DNA from 2 places in the Aeromonas sp. CU5 genome. Region 1 is predicted to be linked to the other one. Evidence: predicted binding sites of a transcription regulator. Region 1 holds the regulator's gene; the other holds the start of a gene.
The links. Region 1 encodes MetJ, which represses methionine synthesis genes. Its sites were predicted from a motif close to AGANNTCTAGANNTCT; they were not measured.
Positions count from the first base shown of each region.

Region 2: a site for MetJ is predicted at 6,172-6,187, ahead of metN (methionine ABC transporter ATP-binding protein MetN). Genes of this name have one in related genera too.

Region 1 covers NZ_CP023817.1:4,279,804-4,291,428, reverse strand. Annotated here, with positions in the region: gene CK911_RS19465 (sulfate ABC transporter substrate-binding protein) at 1-747, opposite strand, end outside; gene CK911_RS19460 (MgtC/SapB family protein) at 970-2,232, shown strand; gene CK911_RS19455 (sugar O-acetyltransferase) at 2,319-2,909, shown strand; gene CK911_RS19450 (DUF1294 domain-containing protein) at 2,906-3,244, shown strand; gene CK911_RS19445 (hypothetical protein) at 3,422-3,634, shown strand; gene yrfG (GMP/IMP nucleotidase) at 3,702-4,382, opposite strand; gene nudE (ADP compounds hydrolase NudE) at 4,530-5,138, shown strand; gene cysQ (3'(2'),5'-bisphosphate nucleotidase CysQ) at 5,176-5,988, shown strand; gene CK911_RS19425 (hypothetical protein) at 6,018-6,302, opposite strand; gene CK911_RS19420 (aromatic amino acid transport family protein) at 6,426-7,697, shown strand; gene metJ (met regulon transcriptional regulator MetJ) at 7,773-8,096, opposite strand; gene metB (cystathionine gamma-synthase) at 8,392-9,564, shown strand; gene CK911_RS19405 (bifunctional aspartate kinase/homoserine dehydrogenase II) at 9,564-11,625, shown strand, end outside.
Region 2 covers NZ_CP023817.1:4,557,828-4,569,452, forward strand. Annotated here, with positions in the region: partial or broken gene CK911_RS20700 (EAL domain-containing protein) at 1-893, shown strand, start outside; gene CK911_RS20705 (methyl-accepting chemotaxis protein) at 933-2,909, shown strand; gene rfaH (transcription/translation regulatory transformer protein RfaH) at 2,937-3,437, opposite strand; gene metQ (methionine ABC transporter substrate-binding lipoprotein MetQ) at 3,534-4,334, opposite strand; gene CK911_RS20720 (methionine ABC transporter permease) at 4,360-5,013, opposite strand; gene metN (methionine ABC transporter ATP-binding protein MetN) at 4,994-6,037, opposite strand; gene CK911_RS20730 (hypothetical protein) at 6,555-7,010, shown strand; gene ppgK (polyphosphate--glucose phosphotransferase) at 7,116-7,856, opposite strand; gene queG (tRNA epoxyqueuosine(34) reductase QueG) at 7,968-9,122, opposite strand; gene CK911_RS20745 (NAD(P)H-hydrate dehydratase) at 9,183-10,694, shown strand; gene tsaE (tRNA (adenosine(37)-N6)-threonylcarbamoyltransferase complex ATPase subunit type 1 TsaE) at 10,705-11,178, shown strand; gene CK911_RS20755 (N-acetylmuramoyl-L-alanine amidase) at 11,169-11,625, shown strand, end outside.

The sequences.
Region 1 (11,625 bases):
CTTGTCCACCACAGCAACCGGCGGCTCCGCCAGAATGGAGACTGATGGTGCCACCAGCTCGAACTTGTCGCTGGCTCCCGCCTGACCGAGCACCAGCAGGGCTTCGTTCTCCCACGCCAGCAGCACGTCGCCGAGACCGCGCTCGGTAAAGCTGGTGGTGGCACCGCGGGCGCCGGAATCCAGCACCTTCACGTTCTTGAACAGATCTCCGACAAACTGCTTGGCCCCCTCTTCATTGCCACTCTTTTTCAGGGCATAGCCCCAGGCGGCCAGATAGTTCCAGCGCGCCCCGCCGGAGGTCTTGGGGTTGGGGGTGACGATGGCCACATCCTTGCGCACCAGATCATCCCAATCCTTGATCTGCTTGGGATTGCCCTTGCGCACCAGGAAAACGATGGTGGAGGTATAGGGTGCGGCATTGTTGCCGAGGCGGCTCTGCCAGTCGGCGGCGATTAATCCCTCCTTGGCGATGGCATTGACGTCATAGGCCAGCGCCAGCGACACCACGTCGGCCTCCAGACCATCCACCACGGCGCGGGCCTGCTTGCCGGAGCCACCGTGGGACTGGCTCACCACCACGTCATCGCCGGTCTTCGCCTTCCACTCCTTGGCAAAGGCGGCGTTGTACTCCTGAAACAACTCGCGGGTCGGATCGTAGGAGACGTTAAGCAGGCGGATCTCGGCGGCATTGGCCTGGCCAAATGCCAGCAGGGAGAGCAGGGTCAGGGCGGTCATTCGCAGTTTCATGGTGATACTCCATATCTCGTTGGGTTGAGAGCAGCATGCCGTGGAGTTGTTATGCCGAGAAGAAAGAAATAGCTCTTTGCTTATCTCTTTTGTTCATATCGAGCCGCTATGCCCATTGACACAAAGCCCCGGACGCAGACTCTGTGAGCCATGCCCCTCTGCCACCTTGAACCCTGTGCCATCATGGGAACAAGGCAGACAGATGACGAAAAGGAAGTCGTTATGTGGATCAATGCAGAACCCGTCAATGGCGCCCTGGTCTCGCTGGCCATCGGCCTTATCATCGGGCTGGAGCGGGGCTGGCAGGTGCGCCAGCTGGGGGATAACCAGCGCATCGCCGGGATGCGTACCTACGGCCTCATTGGCCTGCTCGGCGGGGTCTGTGCGCTGTTGCTGCCCACTCTGGGCCCCTGGCTGCCGCTGCTCGGCCTGCTGGCGGTGGTGATCGGCTGCGGCCTCTCGGTCTGGCTGGCCCAGCGCTGGCAGGGGGAGTTTGGCCTCACCAGCTCGGTGGCCATGCTGCTCACCTACCTGCTCGGGCTGATGTCGGTGCTGCTCAGCCCGAGCGAGGCGGTGGCCTGCGCCGTGCTGGCCGCCCTGCTGATGGGGCTCAAGGGCAAGATCCAGCAGGGGATGCTGTTTCTGAGCGAAACCGAGTTTCACGCCACCCTGCGCTTTCTGCTCATCTCGCTGGTGCTGCTGCCGGTGCTGCCCAACGAAGAGATGGGGCCGCTTGATGCCTTCAACCCCTTCAAGATCTGGCTGATGGTGGTGGTGATCGCCGGCATCTCGTTTTGCGGCCACTTTGCAGTACGGCTGCTCGGCACCCGTGCCGGACTGGTGCTCACCAGCATACTGGCAGGACTGGCCTCCTCCACCGCCCTCACCCTGCAGTTCGCCCGCCTCAACAAGGAACAAGGGGGGCTGGAGCGGCTGCTGGCTACCGGCATCCTGCTGGCGGGGGCCACCATGTGGTTGCGACTGCTGGTGCTGGTGTTGCTCATCCACAACGAGTTGGCGATGCGCCTCGCCGCCCCTCTGCTACTGCTGGCGGCCACCGTCTACGGCTTTGCCTTCTGGTTCTGGCGCCAGCGCGAAGAGCTGACCGACGGCCCGGTAAAACCGGAAACCAGCAACCCCCTCGACCTGCCAACCGCCATCAAGTTTGGCCTGCTGCTGGCGCTGATCGGCTTTATGGCCACCCTGCTGCAAGACAAGGTGGGCAACTCCGGGGTCTATCTGCTGGCGCTGGTGTCAGGCATCACCGATGTGGACGCTATCACCCTCTCCCTCTCTCAGCTCTCCCACAAGGAGCTGGCACTGGAGGTGGCCGCTCGCGGCATTCTGCTGGCCGGGCTGGTCAACTCGCTGGTGAAGGGGTTGCTGGCACTTGGCATCGGCGGTCGCAGTCTCGGGCTGCGGGTGCTGCTCCCCTACTTCGTCTCGGCCCTGCTGATCCTGCCCCTTATCTGGCCTGCAGGTTGACGGGGGTCATCTGCAACAAGTGACAGACTGACGCCCCCCCTGACTGTCACGTATACTGCCCGCTCTTGCAGCATGAGGAGGTAGCAATGGCGAGCGACTGGGACAAGGTACTGGCAGGCGGGGCACTGGATAGCCAGAGCGAGGAGATAGCCAACGACCGTATTCGCGGGCAGGCGCTGCTGGCCCGACTCAATGGGTCATCCGCGGGCGATGGCCCCCTGCGCCAGCAGATCTGCCGCGAACTCTTTGGCCACTGCCCCGACTCCTGCTGGATCAGCACGCCGTTTACCTGCGAGTTTGGCCGCAACATCCATATCGGCGAGAAGACCTTCTTCAACTTCAACGTCACCATTCTCGACGTGGGCGAAGTGCACATCGGCAGCCATGTGCTGCTGGCCCCCAACGTGCAGATCTACACCGCCACCCACACCATGAACTATCTGGAGCGACGCAACTGGACCGCCTACAACAAGCCGGTGCGGATCGGTGACGACTGCTGGATTGGCGGCGGCGCCATCATCTGCCCCGGCGTCACCATAGGGCCGCGATCCATCATTGGCGCGGGCGCCGTGGTCACCCGCGACATCCCGGCCGACTCGGTGGCGGTGGGCAATCCGGCCAAGGTGATCCGCACCCTCAAGCAGGATGAGGAGCGCTGCTGGGAGCTGGCCCAGTGATGGCGCGGGCACTGCTGCCACTGGGCGCCGCCCTCTGGCTCGGCCTCAACGGCCAGCAGTGGTGGCCGCTGGGGATACTGCTGACCATGAGTCTGCTCACGGTGGCCGCTTACGCCTGGGACAAGCGGCAAGCGGTGCGCGGCGAATGGCGCATTCCCGAATCCCGCCTGCATCTGCTGGAGCTGTGCGGCGGCTGGCCAGGGGCACTGGTGGCCCGCCAGTGGCTGCGCCACAAGACCCAGAAACGCAGCTACCGGCTGGTGTTCTGGTTTATCGTGCTGCTGCACCTCACCCTGTGGGCGCTCTGGCTTGGCCGCCCGCTCTGGCAGCAATAGCCCCCCGGGTAACAAGGTGGTGGCTTGGCCGCCCCCTCTGGCAGCAATAGCCAACTGCATCACAAAGGCGAAACGGGCCCCATTGCGGCCAATTGGCGACTATGAGAAAACAGAGCTGATCCATCAGCGTTGTCGCCGTTTATGACGACCATATTGATAACGACAAGGAGTCGTGACATGACCATGTGGACAGGCATAGTCCTGATCGTTTTTATCAGCGTATTGTTCGGATATCTCGGCAAACGGGCTCGCTACCAGCTGGGGGATGCCCGCATCACCGACCGCCTCGGCAAGCAGGATCTGGTGATCAGGGAGCTGCAGGAGCGGGTCGCCAATCTGGAGGCGATCGTCATCGAGGAAGAGAAACGGCGCCCGTTCCGGGAGCTGTGATGTTCCACCGCCAGATTTCATATACAGAGAGGGCTGCATAATGCAGCCCTCTCTTGTTTGAACTGATTCAGATTACCAGCGGCAGCAACTCGGCATAGTCGCGGATCGCCGGGAAAGCGGTGATGCTCTGCTCGGGCTTGCAGCTATCCGGATTCTGGATCGCCAGCTGATAGCCGATGCCATAGTCGGCGGCGGCTCGCAGGATCCGCTCGCTGTCATCCACAAACAGGGTGCGGGCCGGATCGAACGCCAGTCGCTCCGCCAGTGCCTGCCAGCAGAGCTGGCTCTCTTTCGACCAGCCCAGCTCGTGGGTGCTCACCATCAGATCCAGATGGTCGGCAAGGCCAAGCTGCGCATCCTTCACCGACAGGCTGGCGGGGTGGGCATTGGTAAAGAGCACCAGTTGCTTGCCCGCGGCGCGCAGCTCGGCAAGAAAGGGGATGGCGTGGGGGCGCCACTGGATCTTCGCAAGCAGCTCCTGCTTGAGGGCGCGAATATCGAGCCCCAGGGTCTCGCTCCAGTAATCCACGCAGTACCAGTTGAGGGTGCCGTTGACCGCCTGATAGTGCACCTCGATCTGCGTTTTGGCCTCATCCAGCGGCAAGCCGAGCCGCTCGGCGTAACGCTCCGGCACCAGCTGCTGCCAGAGGTGGTTGTCAAAATGCAGATCGATCAGGGTGCCATCCATATCGAGCAAGACGGTATCTATCTGGTGCCAGGGCAAGGTAGTGGAGCGGGAGTGTGGCATCGGGTCTCTTGATCTCGGTGTCGCGGAAGAAATGGAGCGGCAGTATAGCGGATTTTTCCTCCCCCTTTGCCCTCCCTGGCCCGTGGTGTTCGGTGTGAGAGTCGTTTACTCTTGAAGCACTATTTTTTAACGAGCAGCCAGCGTCCGATGAGCGACCCCCACAAGAGCAAACCCGAGCAAATCTCTGCCGACCAACTGGATCACCCCAAGTGCAAACCGGAGATCCTCAAGGCCGAAATAGTAGCCGAGAGCCGACTGTTCAAGGTGGAGTCCCTGCACCTCAAATTCTCCAACGGCGAAGAGCGGGTTTACGAGCGGATGCGCGGCGGCAACCGGGGCGCCGTCATGGTGGTGCCGCTGTTCGATGCCCACACCCTGCTACTGGTGCGCGAATATGCCGCGGGCACCCACTCCTACGAGCTGGGCTTTCCCAAGGGGCTGATCGACCCGGGCGAAGATGCCTTCGAGGCGGGCAACCGGGAGCTGATGGAGGAGGCAGGCTTTGGCACCAACCGCCTGACCCTGCTCAAGCAGGTGTCGCTGGCGCCCGGTTACTTCTCCAGCCGGATGGATATCCTGCTGGCGCGGGACCTCTTCCCCGAGCAGCGGATCGGCGACGAGCCGGAGCCTCTCGAGGTGATCCCCTGGCCCCTCAACCGGATCGACGAATTGCTGGCACGACCCGACTTCACCGAGTCGCGCAGCATCAGTGCCCTGCTCTTGGCCCAGAAGTGGCTGGCAGAGCAGGCAGAGTAGCCCGCAGACGGGCAGTTAACAGACAGAGGATAACGAGATGCAGGAGTTGTTGGCCTGGGTGCCGGGGGTCAAGGAGATTGCCCGCGAAGCCGGAAGGATCCTTCACGACATCTATCACGGCGGTCAGTTCGAGCGTCAGCTGAAGGAGGATGCGACCCCGGTCACCAGTGCCGATCTTGCTGCCGATGCCTACCTCAAACAGGCGCTGTCGGCGCTCCCCCCCCATGTGCCGGTGCTGACCGAAGAGGCGGCAGATGTGCCCTTCAGTCAGCGCGCCAACTGGCGGCAGTACTGGCTGGTGGATCCCCTTGATGGCACCGGCGAATTTATCGCGGGCAGCGGCGACTTCGCCACCCTGATCGCCCTGGTGCGGGACAACGTGCCGGTGCTCGGGGTTATCTACGCCCCCGAGTCAAACGTGCTCTACTGGGCGGTGCGCGGCTACGGCGCCTTCAAGGAGGTGAATGGCGAGGTGTTGCCCATCAGCGCCATGCACCATGAGCATGACCAGCCCGACTCGCTGGTGGTGGCCATCAGCCGCCGCCAGAAGCTGGAGAACCTCACCCGCCGCCTCAACCCGGCCATCAACTACGAGCTGATCCCGCTCGGCTCCAGCTCCCTCAAATCCTGTCTGGTGGCGGAAGGGGCTGCCGATTGCTACGTGCGGCTCGGCCCCACCGGCGAGTGGGACACCGCCGCCGCCCAATGCATCGTCGAGGCGGCCGGTGGCCGCATCCTCAGCCTGGCGTTGCAGCCACTTAGCTACAACGAGACCGAGTCGCTGGAGAACCCGGACTTTATCGTGATGGGGGATCCGGATCTCGCCTGGGGCAGCATTCTGGCCCACTAGGTAGAGGACGACGTCACCACACCAGACAATCAGGCGGCCCGATGGCCGCCTGATTTTTCAGGGGAGTAGCCCAGGGTGATGGTCGGTGTGATCCGCTGGCTAAGGCCGCCTTGAACAGCGTGATACGCTGGCAAAACAGCGAAATGACAGTGAAACATCACAATCAGGCGGTGAGAAATGGTGCGATTTTTCATGTAATCCTGAAAATACGCCATTGGCCAAAATAAAAAAATGAGTAGGAATGAAATTTTGGTTTTATATTTCACAAAATAGAACGATGTCAGTTTTGTTGCATTCCGGGATCCAGATTCCATTCCCAATCTCACTGGCTAAAGCCAGTAATGGCAGTGATATGTTTCAGCCCAGCTTTTTGAGAATTAAATCCCGATAAACCACAATAAACTCAGATTAAAACACTAACAAAAAGTGAATTAGTAATGAGTTTATCTGTAGAGGCTACCAAGGAGCTATCCGGTTCCTGCTCCACCACTGCCAGCATCACCCGCTGGCGCCGTCACGACACCCACTGGGTCATCAGTCTGTTTGGCACCGCGGTTGGCGCGGGCATCCTGTTCCTGCCCATCAATCTGGGTCTGGGCGGGATCTGGCCCCTCGCGATCGTCGCGGTACTGGCGGGCCCCATGACCTTCCTCGCCCACCGCGGGCTGGCGCGCTTCGTGCTCTCCTCTTCGCGCCCCCACGCCGACTTCACCGAAGTGGCGGAAGAGCATTTCGGCAAGATGGCCGGTCGCCTCATCTCGGCGCTCTACTTCCTCTCCATCTTCCCGATCCTGCTCATCTACGGGGTCGGGCTGACCAACACGGTGGAGAGCTTCATGGTCAACCAGCTCGGCATGGCAACCCCGGATCGGGTGATGCTCTCCGGTGTGCTGGTGTTCGCCATGATCGCCGTGATGCTGGCGGGGGAGAAAGCGATGCTGCGCGCCTTCGCCTTTATGGTCTATCCGCTGGCGGCCATTCTGGCGGCGCTCTCCTGCTACCTCATTCCCCAGTGGCAGTGGCCGGAAATGACCGCGTTTGAAGGTGTCAGCTTCCTCAACACCGTCTGGCTGGCGCTGCCGGTGACCGTGTTCGCCTTCAGCCACGCCGCCGCCATCTCCGGCTTTGCCAACGTGCAGCGCCGTGAATATGGCGAGCAGGCCGAAGCCAAGAGCGGCCAGATCCTGCGCAACACTACAGTGATGCTGGTAGGCTTCGTGCTGTTCTTCGTCTTCTCCTGCGTGCTGAGCCTCTCGCCAGCCCAGCTGGCCGAAGCCAAGGCCCAGAACGTCTCTGTGCTCTCCTATCTCGCCAACATCACCGACAACCCAGTGATCGTGACCCTGGGGCCGCTTATCGCCTTTATCGCCATTAGCTCCTCCTTCCTCGGCCACTTCCTCGGTGCCCGCGAAAGCCTGAAGAGTCTGATCGCCAAGCCCACCGGCCTGCCGCTGGCCAAGGCGGACAAGCTGGGCATCGCCCTGATGTTCTTCGCCATCTGGGGCGCCGCCGTGATCAACCCGGGCATTCTGGGGCTGATGGAGACCCTCTCCGGCCCGGTCATCGCCATGATCCTGTTCATCATGCCGGTGATAGCGATCTACAAGGTGGAGGCGCTGGCCCGCTTCCGTCACGGCTGGACTAACGGCTTTATCCTGCTGACCGGTTCGCTGGCAGTATCGGCGCTGATCTTCAGCCTGCTGAAATAACCACAGCCCCGTAAACGGGGCCGTAGAAACGACAAGAGGCGACCCGGGGGTCGCCTCTTGTGCATTGCAAATCGCTTACTCTTGATCGAAATCTTCGATCTCTTTGCCCAGCGCTTCCATGATGGCGCGCGCTTCGGCGGGGACACTGTCCGGATGATCCTTGCGCAAGTCTTCGTCGCAAGGGAGCGGCTGGCCGGTGAAAGCGTGCAGGAAGGCTTCACAGAGCAGCTCGCTGTTGGTCGCATGACGCAGGTTGTTCACCTGACGACGGGTGCGCTCATCGGTCAGCACTTTCAACACCTTGAGCGGGATCGAGACGGTAATCTTCTTGACCTGTTCGCTCTTCTTACCGTGTTCCGCATAAGGGCTGACGTAGTCGCCGTTCCACTCTGTTCCCATGACTCACCTGTTCTCATTTAGCCGTGAGCGCGGATTTTAACCCTTAAGGAAATTAATGGCAATCCAACAGCAAAGCCATTTAGACGTCTGGAAGTGTTGACGGCTTTTTTGTGCTGGCGTAAGGTGGTTCACCATAGGCCAGCAATGGCAGGATCGCCGTGGCGCAGGCAAAGCAGCCATCGCCCAGAGACAGTTCAAGGAGAGAGTGACATGACTCACAAGGCCACCCTGACGCTAGGCTGCATCGGAAATCGAGCCGGATCAATCGCCAAGTCACAACGCCAAGGAGAGCGACATGAGTCATAAGGCCACCCTGGCGGTTCGCACCGGGATTGAGACTGACACGCAACACGGTGCCGTGGTGCCCCCCATCTACCTCTCCAGCAACTACACCTTTGCCGACTTTGGCGAGCCCCGTCAATACGATTATGCCCGATCCGGCAATCCGACCCGCAGCAATCTGGCGGACGCGCTGGCGGCGCTGGAAGGGGGTGCCGGTGCCGTGGTCACCGGCACCGGCATGGGCGCCATCCATCTGGTCACTACCGCCCTGCTCAAGGCGGGAGACCTGCTGATCGCCCCCCACGACTGCTACGGCGGCACCTGGCGCCTGTTCGAGTATCTGGCGGCCAAGGGCCACTACCGGGTGCAGTTTGTCGATCAGGGGGATGAGGCCGCACTGGCCGCCGCACTGGCGCAAAAGCCTGCACTGGTATGGGTCGAGACCCCTTCCAACCCGTTGCTGCGGGTGGTGGATATCCGCGCCATCGCCAGTGCCGCCCACGAGGTGGGTGCCCAGGTGGTGGTGGACAACACCTTCCTCTCCCCCCTGCTGCAACAACCCCTGGCACTCGGTGCCGATGTGGTGGTGCACTCCACCACCAAATACATCAACGGCCACTCCGACGTAGTGGGCGGGGTCGCGATTGCCAAAGAGGCGGCACTGGCCGAGTCGCTGGTATGGTGGGCCAACTGTCTGGGGCTCACCTCCGGGGCGTTCGACTCCTACCTCACCCTGCGCGGTCTGCGCACCCTGGCCCCCAGATTGCGCAGCCATCAGGAGAACACCGATCGCATCCTCGCCTTCCTGCAACAGCAGCCGCTGGTGAAACGCATCTATCACCCCAGCCTGCCGAGCCATCCCGGCCACGATATTGCGCGCCGTCAACAGTCCGGCTTCGGCGCCATGTTAAGTTTTGAACTCGATTGCAGCGAGGCGGGCATTCGCGCCTTCCTCGCGGCCCTCACCCTCTTCTCGGTGGCCGAATCTCTCGGCGGGGTGGAGAGTCTGGTGGCCCATCCGGCCAGCATGACCCACAGGGCCATGACCCCGGCGGCACAGCAGGCAGCTGGCATCAGCGCCCAGCTGCTGCGCTTGTCGGTCGGTATTGAACACGGTGAAGACCTGGTGGCCGATCTGGCTCAGGCTTTTGAACAGGCGCAGCAGGCAGAACAGGTAGCGAAGTAATGGAACAGCAGCAACAAGGAGAGATCGCGGTGGCAGCAGAAGCAGGATTGAAGCGACGTCACGTCCACAAATTTGGTGGCAGCAGTCTGGCGGACCCGGTCTGCTATCGTCGGGTTGCCAGCATCATTGAACAACAGACCGGAGGTGACGAGCTGATCGTGGTCTCCGCCGCGGGCAAGACCACCAACCGGCTGATCCAGCTGGGGGAGCTGGCTGATACCGGTGACGAAGCCGCCGGTGAATCCATCTCGGCCCTGCAAGCCTATCAACAGAGTCTGATCGATGGCCTGCTGGAAGGGGAGTTGCAGTGCGACCTCAGCGCTCAGCTCGCCAGCGACGTGCAACAGATCGCCAAAACCCTGGAGGGGCAGTTTGATCGCTTCGCCCGCAACGGTCTGCTCGCCTTTGGCGAGGTGTGGTCGGCGCGCCTGCTGGCGGCCCTGCTCACCAGTCGCGGTGACAAAGCTGCCTGGCTCGATGCCCGCAGCTTCCTGCGCGCCGAGGATGGCGCCTTGGTCAAGGTGGATACCGCCCTCTCCAGCGAACTGCTCAAGGCGCGACTGGCGGAACATGCCGGTCGCATCGTGGTGACCGGCTTTATCGCTGCCGACATGGAGGGGCGCTCCCTGCTACTCGGCCGCAACGGCTCCGACTACAGCGCCAGCCTGCTGGCGCTGCTGGCGGACGGTGAATCGACCACCATCTGGAGCGACGTGGCTGGCGTCTACAGCGCCGACCCGCGCCGGGTCAAAGAGGCACGCCTGCTGGAACGCCTCAGCCTGGCCGAGGCCAACGAGCTGGCCCGCCTTGGATCCTCAGTACTGCACTCTCGCACCCTGCAGCCGGTCGCCGACAGCCGCCAGCGCCTCACCCTGCGTTGCAGCTACAACCCGGATGAGGGCTGTACCCATATTCTGCGCCGCGCGCCGCGCTCCGGTGGTGCCCGCATCGTCTCCTCGGTGGATCAGATCGCCCTGATTGAGCTCAAAGTGCTGCCGCAGGCCAACTTTGAGCAGACAGTCGCCACCATCGAGGCCCATCTTGCCCGCCACCGCCTCAACCCGCTCACCCTGCAGCGCCAGCCGGATCGGCGGGTACTGCGTCTGGCCTACACCCTTGAGGTCGCACAGGGTGCCTTCGAGATCCTGCGGGACTTCCAGCTGCAGGGCAGCTTCACTGGCCTGATCCAGAAAGAGGGATTCAGTCTGGTGGCGCTGGTAGGGGCCGGAGTCACCGACAACGCCGAGCAGTGCCATCGCTTCTATCAGCTGCTGGCGGATCAGCCGCTGGAGTTCGTCCAGGTGGCCAGAGATGGCCTGAGCCTGGTGGCCGTGCTGCGTCAGGTGGTACTGGAGCCGCTGCTGATCGCCCTGCACAGTGCCCTGTTCAGCCGCCCGACCCGGGTCGGTCTGGTGGTGTTCGGCAAAGGCAATATCGGCGGCCACTGGCTCACCCTCTATAGCCGCGAAAAAGCCCGGCTCGAACATGAACTCAATCTGGCGCTCACCCTCTACGGGGTATTCAGCTCGGAAGGTGGCCTGCTGGATGAAGAGGGGCTGGATCCCCGCAAGGTACAAAACAGTGTCGATGGCAAACCCCTGATCTGGCCGGAGTTGCTCTCCCAACTGGAGCAGCACAGCTTCGATACGCTGATCGCGCTGGACATGACTGCCAGCGAAACCGTGAGTCGCTACTACCCGGATTTTGCCCAACTCGGTATCCACATCATCGCAGCCAACAAGTTTGCCGGTGCCGCCGACAGCGAGTTCTACCAGCGCATCAAACAGACCTGCAGTGACCATCAGGTGCAGTGGCGCTATAACGCCACCGTGGGAGCCGGGCTGCCGATCCAGTCCAGCATCCAGATGCTGCGTCAAAGCGGCGACCGTATTCAGGGGGTCTCCGGCATCTTCTCCGGCACCCTCTCCTGGCTGTTCCAGCAGTATGACGGCACTCGTCCCTTCTCCGAGCTGGTGGACGAAGCGTGGCAGCACGGTTTGACCGAGCCGGATCCCCGCGAAGATCTCTCCGGCCAGGATGTGCGACGCAAGTTGTTGATCC
Region 2 (11,625 bases), 280 kb from region 1:
AGGTGCTGGGCCGCATTGAAAAGCCCTGCCAGCCGGCGCAGCTCAAGCAGTTGATCGATACCTGGTCTCCCGCGCTACCTCTTGCTCGCAGAGAGGAAACCTACCGTCTGGATGTCGATGATTTGAAGTTGGCCCTTGATCGTGACCAGATTGTGCCCTGGTATCAGCCCAAGGTCAGTTTTGCTACCGGTCAGTGGGTGGGGATGGAGGCGTTGGCACGCTGGCAGCATCCGGAGTTCGGGCTGATCTCCCCTGGACTCTTTATTCCGATGGCAGAGGAGCACGGCCTGATCGACTCTCTGACCGCCATTATCATCAGCAAGTCGCTGAGTGATGCCCATTTTTGGGGGAAAACCGGGTTATCGATCAATCTGTCGATGAATCTGTGTGTCAGTTCACTCCATGAGGGAGGCGTGTGCCAGACCCTGGTTGAGCAATGTCAGCGCTGGAGCGTTGATCCTGAACTGATCACCCTGGAGGTGACCGAGAGTGCCTTTATTCGAGATATTGGTGCCATGCTGGAGGTGTTGACCCGGCTGCGGATGCACGGTTTTGGCCTCTCCATCGATGACTTCGGCACCGGCTACTCCTCGATGCAACAACTGGCCACGCTGCCCTTTACCGAGTTGAAGCTGGATCGCTCGTTCGTCCATCGCTGCTATGCCGATCCGGCTCATTTGGCCATTATCGAGTCCAGTATTGAACTGGCCCGCAAATTGGGACTCAAATCGGTGGCAGAAGGAGTGGAAGACGAGGTGACCTGGCAGCTGTTGGCCAAGCTCGGCTGTGATCTTTGTCAGGGATTTTTCTCCGGAAAGCCGATGCCACGCAGTGAATTGCAGCATTGGCACCGGACTTGGCAAGATAGATTGCCTACACTGCTATCTATCTGATTTTTTTGGCCTGAGCGCCACGTTTGAACAAGGATGTTCATGAAAATATCAAGCAAGCTACTGCTCAGTTTCGGTTTTATCAACCTGCTGATCCTGCTCTCATCGACCCTGGTCTATTACCGGCTGACCCAGATCAATCAGGCCCAGCACACCCTGCTGGAGCAGGCGTTGCCTGCCCTGCAGCGGGATGAGGCGAGCCAGAAGGCGCTGGTTGCCACTGTTTCTGCCCTGCGGGGCTATCTGATCCTCGGTAAAGACCCTGCCCAGGCCTCCCGGCTCAAGCAGGAGTGGGAGTCGGCCTGGCAAGCTATTGCCCATCAGGCGTTCAGCCCGGCGCTCACTCAGTCCCTCGATACCTTCAAGCGCCATCAGGAGCAGGTCTGGACCATAGCCCAGAGTGAAGAGAACCTGCCTGCCCACACCCTGATGCTGCAAGAGGCGGGGCCGCTGGCGGAGGCTGCGCTCGATCAATTGCAATCTTTTGCCAATGAAGAGGTCGCTACCCCTCAGGATCAGCTCACGGGCGATCGTCGCATGTTGCTCAAGCAGGTGGGGGATGCCTACAACAGCCTCGCCAATGCGCTATCCGCTTTGCGGGACTTTCTTATCTCTGGTGATCCCGAATACCGCAGTAAATATCAGGATTACTACCAGTTTCACCTGCAGCGAGTGGCAGAGGTGAAACAGCAAGCCGCGCTCTTTACCGAGACCCAGCGCAGCCTTTGGCAGCTGTTTGAAGAGATGGCGACACCTTTCTCAGAGCTGGTGGATCAGGTGATCAGCAAGCGGCAGGCGCCGGATTGGGATCAGGCTAATTTTCTGATGGCAACCGACATCGAGCCGATGCAGTCCCGTCTCAGTGAGCAGCTGGTACAACAAATTACCAAAACCGGGGCCGAAGTAGAGGCGATTTCGCGCCAGATGACCCAAGCCGGGCAAACCATCAGTCAAACCCTGCTGCTGGCAAGCGGCAGTGCCATCGTGCTTGGCATGGTGGTCGCCTGGCTCTTTAGCCATCGTCTGACCCGTGACATCGCCAGTCTGGTGACCCGGGCGGGCCAGGTCGCGGATGGCCGGCTGGCGGCCGAGCCCCTGCCAATCACGGGGCAGGATGAGCTGGGTGTGTTGACCGGATCCATCAATCGGATGTCTGCCCAGTTGCGTCATCTGGTAGGGGAACTGCAAGGAGCCGTGGGACAGGTTGAGACCGCGTGCCACGATGTGGGCTGCACCACAGGTGCCATCGTGAGTGACTTGACGGCACAAGATCAGCAGGTCGATGCGGTGGCGGTTGCCATCGATCAGATGTCGATGCGTGCCCGTGATGTGGTGGATAACATTGCCAGCGCGGCTGATAGCGCTCATCAGGTGCAGCAGCAGACCCGGCAAGGGCAGATCACCCTGGAGCGCATGACCGACACCATGCAGCAGATTGCCGACATGATTGGGCAGGCCAACGAAGCCATGGGGTTGCTGGAGCAGCAAAGTGAGCAGGTGGGGCAGATCACCGAGGTGATCGCCACCATTGCTGAGCAGACCAATCTGCTGGCACTCAATGCGGCGATCGAGGCGGCGCGAGCCGGTGAGCAGGGGCGCGGTTTTGCGGTGGTGGCCGATGAGGTGCGCCAGCTGGCGACCCGTACCCATCAATCGACCGCCGAGATCAGCCAGACCATTGCGGCCATCTCCCAGCAGACTCGCCAGACGGTGATCACGGTGAGTGGGGGGACTCGATTGGTTGAACAGGGGCGAGATGCGGTGGGACTGGTGACCGACACCCTGAGCGCCATGCACCAGCTGGTGCAGTCGCTATCGGGTCAGCTGGAGGCGATCACTGTGGCTAGCGAGCAACAATCCCGGGTTGCCGCGGAGGTGGCTGGCACCGTGGACCATATCGCCGGGCTCAGCCGTCAATCCTGCCAACGCAGTCAGCAGGGGGAGGAGATAGTGGCCAGACTGGCTGGGAATACCGGCAAGCTGACGGCAGTGATCGCCCGCTTCGATCTTCACGCGTGAAATGGCGGGATCATCCCGCCATTTACCTTAATCGAGCCGTCTGAAGGCGTGGTTATCGAAGCTGCTGGTGGTCTCCCTATTGAGCAGGGTGACCAGCAAAATCGCCCGTTTTTCCCCATCCGGTTCCATATAGATGGCTTCGAAGCCAGCCAGCGGCCCCTCTTCAATCAATACCTTGTCACCCGTGATGGGCAGGTTGGCGTAGCATGCTCTTGCCTCGTCGCTGTCATCACGACTCATCAGCTGATAGACCAGCTTGCTGTTGATCGGGGTCCATTCACTGCCAAAGTGGATGATCCGGCTGATACCGCGGGTCGATTTCAGGGTGATCGGGGTGACTTCGTTTAGATCGACAAAGATAAACAGATAGTTGGGAAACATGGGTTCCCGTACAGGTACTCGCTTGCCCCGGCGCAGCTTTTCAATCTCTACCATAGGGTAATAGGATTCGATGCCCTGGGCATCGAGGTGGGCGCGGGCGCGGGCCTCTTCTTTTGGCTTGCAGTAGGCCAGATACCATTTTTTCATGTGATGAGTCTGTTCGTGTTGCCGTGCTCAACGATATGATAACGGCGTCAATAAAAAAGGCCACGCATTGCGTGGCCTTTTTTGCCAAGTGAGCAATTACCAACCTTTCACCAGGCCGCCTTTGAACAACTCGACACCCTTTTTGTAGACCTCGTCGGTCTGATAGGCCTGAACGAACTGCTTGACCTTCTCGTCATCCTTGTTGTTGTCGCGTGCCACGATCAGGTTGACGTAGGGGGACTCTTTATCTTCAACAAACAGGCCGTTTTCGGTGGGGGTCAGACCAATCTGACCGGCAAAAGTGTTGTTGATGATGGAGAGATCCACATCTTCCAGTGAACGGGGCAGCTGGGCTGCTTCCAACTCGACAATCTTGAAGTTGCGCGGGTTGCTGGCGATATCCAGCACAGTCGCTTCCAGACCGGCGCCATCCTTCAGGGTGATCAGGCCCTGTTTGGCCAGCAGGATCAGCGAGCGACCCAGATTGGTCGGATCGTTCGGTACTGCGATCTGGGCGCCGTCCTTCAGCTCGCTCAGTGACTTGAGCTTCTTGGAGTAACCGGCAATCGGGTAGACGAAGGTGTTGCCGACCGGTATCAGCTTGAAGTCGCGATCACGTACTTGCGCATCCAGATAAGGTTTGTGCTGGAAGGCGTTGACGTCGATGCTGCCATCGTTCAGTGCCACGTTCGGGGTGACGTAGTCGGAGAAGTTGACGATCTCGACGGTCAGACCGTATTTCTCTTTTGCTACCTTGGCAGCCATTTCAACCAGCTCGGTCTCGGGGCCCGCAATGGCACCCACTTTCAGAACCTTGCTCTCTTCTTTTTGACCGCAACCGGTCAGAACCAAGCCAGCCAGCAACGCTGCCGCAACGGATTTGATGCCAAATTTCATAAAACCTCCTGTCAGAAATCGACGATTAACGATGATCATATTTGTGAACCAGGCGCTCACCTGCGCTCTGGATGAGTTGAACCAGTACTACCAGGATAACCACGGTCACCAGCATGACGGTGGGGTCAAAACGCTGATAACCATAACGAATACCCACATCTCCCAGACCGCCGCCACCGATGGCCCCGGCCATGGCCGAGTAGTTCACCAGCGTAACGAGGGTGATGGTGACGCTGTTGATGATGCCGGGCAGGGCTTCAGGCAGCAGCACCTTGGTGATGATTTGCAACGGCTTGGCGCCCATCGCCTTGGCCGCTTCCAGCAGGCCGTCCGGCACCTCCATCAGGGCCCCTTCTACCAGTCGGGCGATAAAGGGCACTGCGCCAATAGTGAGCGGCACGATAGCGGCGATAGTGCCGATACTGGTGCCGACAATCAAGCGGGTGAGAGGGATGATCGCCACCAGCAGGATGATAAAGGGCACCGAGCGGCCCACGTTGACCACCATGCCGAGGCTGCGGTTGAGCAGCGGGTTGGCCAGGATCTGGCCCCCCTTGGTCACATGCAGCGCCACGCCGAGTGGCAGGCCAAGCAGGCAGCCAAACAGGGCGGAGCCTGCGACCATCAGCAAGGTGTTGCCCAGCTCGATAATGAGCAGATTAATCATGGCTTCGGACATAACCCATTACCTCCAGCTGAATATGGTTGTCAGTCAGGAACTGCTGGGTTGCCGAGCACTGGGCTTCATCCCCGAACAGCTCTGCCAGCAGAAAACCGAATTTAACGCCACCGGCGTACTCGATATCCGCGCTTAAAATACTGATGTCGATGTTGAAACGGCGGCTCGCCTCGGAAATCAGCGGCGTATCGACCGTGCTGCCGGTAAAGCCGAGCTTCACCAGCGGATAGCTGCCGGGCACCCGCTCGCTACTCATCCGATCCTGATACTCCTGCGGTACCTCCAGATGGATGGTGGAGTGGATGAAATCACGGGCCAGCTGGGTCTTGGCATTGCTGAAGAACCAGGCCACTTCGCCCTGCTCGATCAGGCGGCCGTCACTGATGATGGCCACTTCGTCACAGATCCCCTTCACCACATCCATTTCGTGGGTGATCAGCAGTATGGTGAGCCCCAGCTTGACGTTGATCTCCTTGAGCAGGGTCAGGATCGAGCGGGTGGTCTGCGGGTCGAGGGCCGAGGTGGCCTCGTCACAGAGCAGCACCTTGGGGGCCGGTGCCAGTGCCCGGGCGATAGCGACACGCTGCTTCTGGCCACCAGAAAGCTCGGACGGATAGGCATGGGCACGGGCTTCCAGCCCGACCAGTGCTAGCAGCTCTTCGACCCGGCTTTTTATCTGTTCTTTACTCCAGCCAGCCAACTCCAGCGGAAAGGCGATGTTGGCAAATACGGTGCGGGAGGCGAGCAGGTTGAAGTGCTGGAAAATCATCCCGATCTGGCGGCGGGCCTGGGTCAAATCCCGCTCGCTCAGGGCGACCAGATCCTGGCCCGCGACGATGACGTGTCCCTCTGTCGGGCGCTCCAAGAGGTTGACACAGCGAATGAGGGTACTTTTACCGGCACCAGAGGCACCGATCACCCCGAATATTTTGCCTTGGGGTACATGCAGACTCACGTCACGCAGGGCGTGCACGGCGTCACTGCCGGTACCGTAGACTTTGTTGAGACCGTTCAACTTAATCATGGATTATTCCGTGCTCACAGCCTTACAGCACAGGGCGCTACAGGCGGGTAAATTGGGCAGAGGTTCCACTGGGTTACTCTGCCATCATGGAGGATGATGCTAAGATGTCTGGATGGCCGTGTCAACGCATGTTTTTACGTCTAGACGTCTAAAAAAGTGATAAGGATTTCTGTCTGGTGGATAACGAGCAGGGTGGATAGGTTGCGCATCCAGATCCTGTTTCGCCTGCGCGGCATATATCCGAATTAAAGATGGGTTATGGCGGGTAAACGCTGGTTTTATTAGTGTGTCAGCCCGATTTCACTCACGTCAGGTGTCGAGCCTGACGCTCCACCATAGTTGCACAAATATTTGCACAAATAGCAGCACAAATCGTTCCCTATTCGTGACCGGATCACCTGCCTGCCCTTTTGTCGTCGTCAACCTTGATGCAGCGCAAGGGGGGCGCGGTTAGGGATTGGGTTGCTGGTGGTTGTTTTTTATACTAGCGGTGTCGACAAACATGGAGGGCAGGGCGATGAGATTCCAACAGATCAAAGAGTTGCTGCACTATCTTGAGCAGGTTCATCACCAGCTTGGGCTCTGTTACGGGCGAATGGCCAGCCAGGTGGACAGCGAACGCAGCCGGATGTTGCTGGTCTATCTGCAAGGTCGCGAGGATGCGGCCAGCGCCCATCTGCACCAATATGCCGCTCAGCTGGGAGAGGCGGTCAGGGATACCTGGCTGAACCAGAGTTTCAGCGAGGATATGCTGCCTGCCATCACCCGCTTCGAGATACCGGCCTCGGCCCAGACTCAGGATATCGTCACTCAGGTGTGCCGCTGGGAAGAGCAGTTGGTGGGTGAGCTGGGCCATCTGGCCCGGGAGTGCCCGACACCGGCCACCACCACGCTACTCGACAATCTGGCCGGGCTGGAGCAGACCCGCCTGACCCGATTGGTACATGGGGTGCATCGATTGGATGATATGTAACGCCTGATGGCGGTCCAACACACAAGATGGCCGCCAAACAAAAGGGCCCGGCAGCAGTGCCAGGCCCTTTCCATGTGATATCTGCTGATTTGCAGTGAGTGTCGGTCAGCCCTGCTGCTCGGCCGCGTAGAGGGCGGCCCCGATAATGCCCGCCTGATTGAGGCTGGCCGCCGGAATAAGCGGCGCCCGGGTCTCGATGCGATCGACAAACTTATCCAGCTTGGCTGCGCTGCCGCCCCCCAGAATGAAGAGGTCGGGGGAGAAGAGAAACTCGAGGCGCGCCAGATACTTGTTGAAACGCTTGCCCCAGCGGTTCCAGGAGAGGTCTTCCCGTTTGCGCGCCGCATCGGAGCAGTAGTGCTCGGCGACCATTCCTTCCAGCATCAGATGGCCCAGCTCGGTGTTGGGCAGCAAATGGCCATTGACGAAGATGGCGGTGCCGATACCGGTGCCGACCGTGATGAGGATGATGACCCCCTTGCGATCCTTGCCGGCGCCAAAGCGCATTTCGGCCAGACCCGCCGCATCGGCATCGTTCAGCACATAGCAGGGCTTGCCGGTGACATCGGCAAACAGATGCTCGGCATCGGTTTCGATCCAGCTCTTGTCGATGTTGGCGGCACTCTTGGCAACCCCGTTGTGGATGGTGGCGGGAAAGCCGCAGCCCACCGGTCCTTTCCAGTCGAAGTGTTCGACCAGCGCCTTGAGGGTATGGGCGATGGCGGCCGGGGTGGCCGGTTGCGGTGTGGCAATGCGATGGCGCTCGCCAATCAATTCGCCGGTTTTGGTATCGACCAGACAGCCCTTGATCCCTGAGCCTCCAATATCCACTCCCAACATATGCATCTGTGTTGTCCTTGTTGTGTGCCGACCAGCTGGTACTAATTACGGTGTTCTGGTCACTGCGGGTCGGCAGAGCATGAAAAAAGTGCAGCAATCCGGCAAGGGGCAGATCACTTATGCGTGATCCGGCAGACCTTTTTCGATGCAACGGATCAGCAAACGGGTTTTCTTGTTCTCTTCATCCTGACGCCGGGCAAGGGTTGCCAGCGCCCATTCGATATGTTCGGCCACCATGGGCTCGGCGGTGGTCAACCCCTGTTGCAGGGCGGCGATGACCTCGGGAGTCGCCGGGCCATTGCCGAGGGCAACTGCCAGATTGCGGCGCCAGCGTTGATAGCCGATGCGGCGGATCGGGCTCCCTTCGGTCTGTTTGAGAAAATCACTCTCGTTCCAGCGCCACAGCGCCAGCAGGGGCGGGCGGTGCAGGCTTTGGCGCGGGCTGAAGTCGGGCTCCGGGCTGGCATCGGCGTAGCGATTCCAGGGGCAGATAAGCTGGCAATCGTCGCAGCCGTAGATGCGGTTGCCCATTAATGGCCTGAACTCTTCCGGAATAGGGCCGTCGTTCTCGATGGTGAGATAGGAGATGCAGCGACGGCCATCCACCACATAGGGGGCGACAATGGCGCCGGTCGGGCAGATGTTGATGCAGGCGACGCACTTGCCGCATTGCGCCTTCTCCACCGGCTGGTCGAGCGGTAGCGGCAGGTTGAGCAACAGCTCACCGAGAAAGAAGAAGGAGCCGGCCGATTCGTTGAGCAGCAGTGAGTGTTTGCCAACCCAGCCAAGTCCGGCCTTGGCTGCCAGCGGTCGCTCCAGGATGGGGGCGGAGTCAACGAAGGGGCGCCATTCACCCAGGGTGTCAGCAGTGCCTTGAAACAGCTCGGTGCAGCGCGCTTCGATGCGATCACCCAGCTGTTTAAGCCGGTTGCGCAGCACCTTGTGGTAGTCGCGACCGAGGGCATAGCGGCTGATGTAGCCGAGGGTCGGGTCGCGCAGGGTAGCGGCGAAGCCCGCCTCGAACGGCAGGTAGTTCATCCGCACCGACAACACCCGCACCGTGCCCGGCAGCAGCTCGTGGGGGCGCGCCCGCATCATGCCGTGGCGCGCCATGTAATCCATGCTGCCGTGGTAGCCCGCATCTAGCCACGCCTGCAATCTCGGCTCTTCGCTGCGCAGATCGGTGTCGGTGATGCCTGCCTGGTCAAATCCTAGCTCCCGTGCCCAGAGCTTGATATCGTGGGCCAGCTGGTGGAAGTCAGGTGCGCTCATGCGGCTTGGCCTGGCCGGCGTTTGCTGGCGTGGGTCGGTTGATAAGAGGCGGGAGCCGTCATGGTAGAGATCATCAGGGGCGCGTTGGGCATAAAAGAGGGGGGCAGTTTACCACAGGGGCTGTGGCAGACTGAACAGATCCGCGTACTGGAGCGCAACTGGGCCGCGCGCGAGGGGCAACCCCTCTATGCCCTGATGGAGCGAGCCGGTGCCGCGCTGCGTACTTATGCCACCCTGCATTGGCCCGACAGCCGCTGCTGGTGGATCTTCGTCGGCCCCGGTAATAACGGCGGTGATGGCTATGTGCTGGCCCGCCTTGCCCGCCAGATTGGCATCGAGGTGGTGGTGATTGCCGCCAGAGCTGCTGATCAGCTGAAGGGGGATGCCAGACGGGCCGCCGATGAGTGGCTGGCGGCCGGTGGCCGGGTCTGGCTGGCAGAGCAGTTTGACGAGATGCAGCTGCCAGCCCCGGATCTGGTGGTCGATGCCCTGCTTGGCACCGGCGTCAACACCCCCCTCTCACCGCTACTGACAAAGATCGTCGCAACAATCAATGGCTTGGCTGCGCCCGTGCTGGCGGTGGATCTCCCCTCCGGCCTCAACGGCGATACCGGCCGCGCCATGGGGGCCGTGGTGCAGGCTGCTCGCACCCTCACCTTTATCGGTATCAAGCAGGGGATGCTCACCGGCGACGGAGTGGATTGCGTCGGCCAGCTCGACTGTGACCCCCTTGGCGTCACGCCGGATGGCGCTATGTTGCCCGCCGCCTGGCGTATCGATTATCCGCTCCTGAGCACGCAGCTGACCCCGCGCCAGCGCGCTTCCCATAAGGGCTGTTATGGCAAGGTGCTGCTGGTGGGAGGCAATCGTGGCATGCAGGGGGCCATAGTGCTGGCGGCCCGCGCCTGCCTGCGGGCGGGGGCCGGGCTGGTGCGGGTGTGTCAGCATCCGGAGCACCCGCCGGTCAGCCTCTATCAACCCGAGCTGATGAGCCTCACCACCGCAGATGACGAGGGGTGGGCGTCGGTGCGGGTCATCGGCCCCGGCCTCGGTCAGGATGAGTGGGGAAGGGGGCAAATCGCCCGCTATCTCACCGATCGGCTGCCACTGGTTTTGGACGCCGATGGATTGAATTGGCTGGCGCAATCTCCCCGCCATCAGGATAATTGGGTGCTCACGCCCCATCCCGGCGAAGCGGCGCGGCTGCTGGGATGCTCCATTGCCGACATTGAAATCGACCGGTTTGCCGCCGTGCAGGCGTTGCAGCGGCGCTATGGCGGTGTGGTGCTGTTAAAAGGGGCGGGGACGCTTATTTTTGACGGCGAGCGGGTCGCCCTCTGTTGTGAAGGCAATCCGGGCATGGCAAGTGGCGGCATGGGCGATCTGTTATCTGGTATAATCGCCGCCCTTTTGGCTCAGGGCTGGTCTGCCACCATGGCAAGCTGGCTGGGCGCCGTGATCCACGGCGAGGCTGCCGACTTGGCCGCCACCGACGGCGAGCGGGGCATGCTGGCGTCAGATCTGCTGCCGCTGATCCGCAAACTGGTTAATCCCGACACCATAACAAGTTAACAAGAAGAACATGGCAAAACAGTTGATGATGACACTGCCGGATGAGGCAGCAACAGTGGCTCTAGGTGGCCGTCTGGCACAAGCTTGCCAGCAGGCGACCACAGTATTTCTACATGGCACGCTGGGCGCAGGTAAAACCACTCTGACCCGGGGTTGGGTGCAGGGCCTTGGCCATCCGGGTAAGGTAAAAAGCCCGACTTACACCCTGGTCGAGCCCTACGAGCTCGATGGCTGGCAGGTCTACCATTTCGATCTCTATCGCCTGGCTGATCCGGAAGAGCTGGAGTTCATGGGCATTCGGGACTATTTTGCCGCCAACACCCTTTGTCTGGTGGAGTGGTCCGAGAAGGGCGAGGGTTGGCTACCGGCTCCCGACCTTGAAATTACCCTCACCTATGTAGGCGAGCAGCGTGAGGTGCTGATAGAGGCCCGCACTGCTATTGGCGAAGCCATTCTGGAACGGTTGTCATCTACGTGCGCTTGATCCTTGTTTTTGCTCTCTCTTTGATGGCGTTACCCTCTTGGGCGAATCAGCTCAAGAGCGTACGAATCTGGCCATCACCGGATAACACCCGGGTGGTGCTCGACATGAGCAGTGCCCCCAATTTCAACTATTTCACCCTGAACGGCCCGGATCGGCTGGTAATCGACCTGAAAGGGGCGAGCAACGCCGCCAATCTGGCCCGGGTCGAGAACAACAGTGAGCTGGTGCGCAAGATACGCCAGAGCACCCCGCTGGAGAAAGGGGGCTTGCGTCTGGTGCTGGATCTCAGCTCCACCATCAAGCCGGTGGTGTTTCCGCTGGCGCCAGCCGGGCCCTATGGGCACCGTCTGGTGATTGACCTGCCTTATGAAGAGAAGCGATCCGCTGCCGCTGCGCAACCGGTGCCGGTGAGTGGCAAGCACCGCGGTGTGGTGATTGCCATTGACC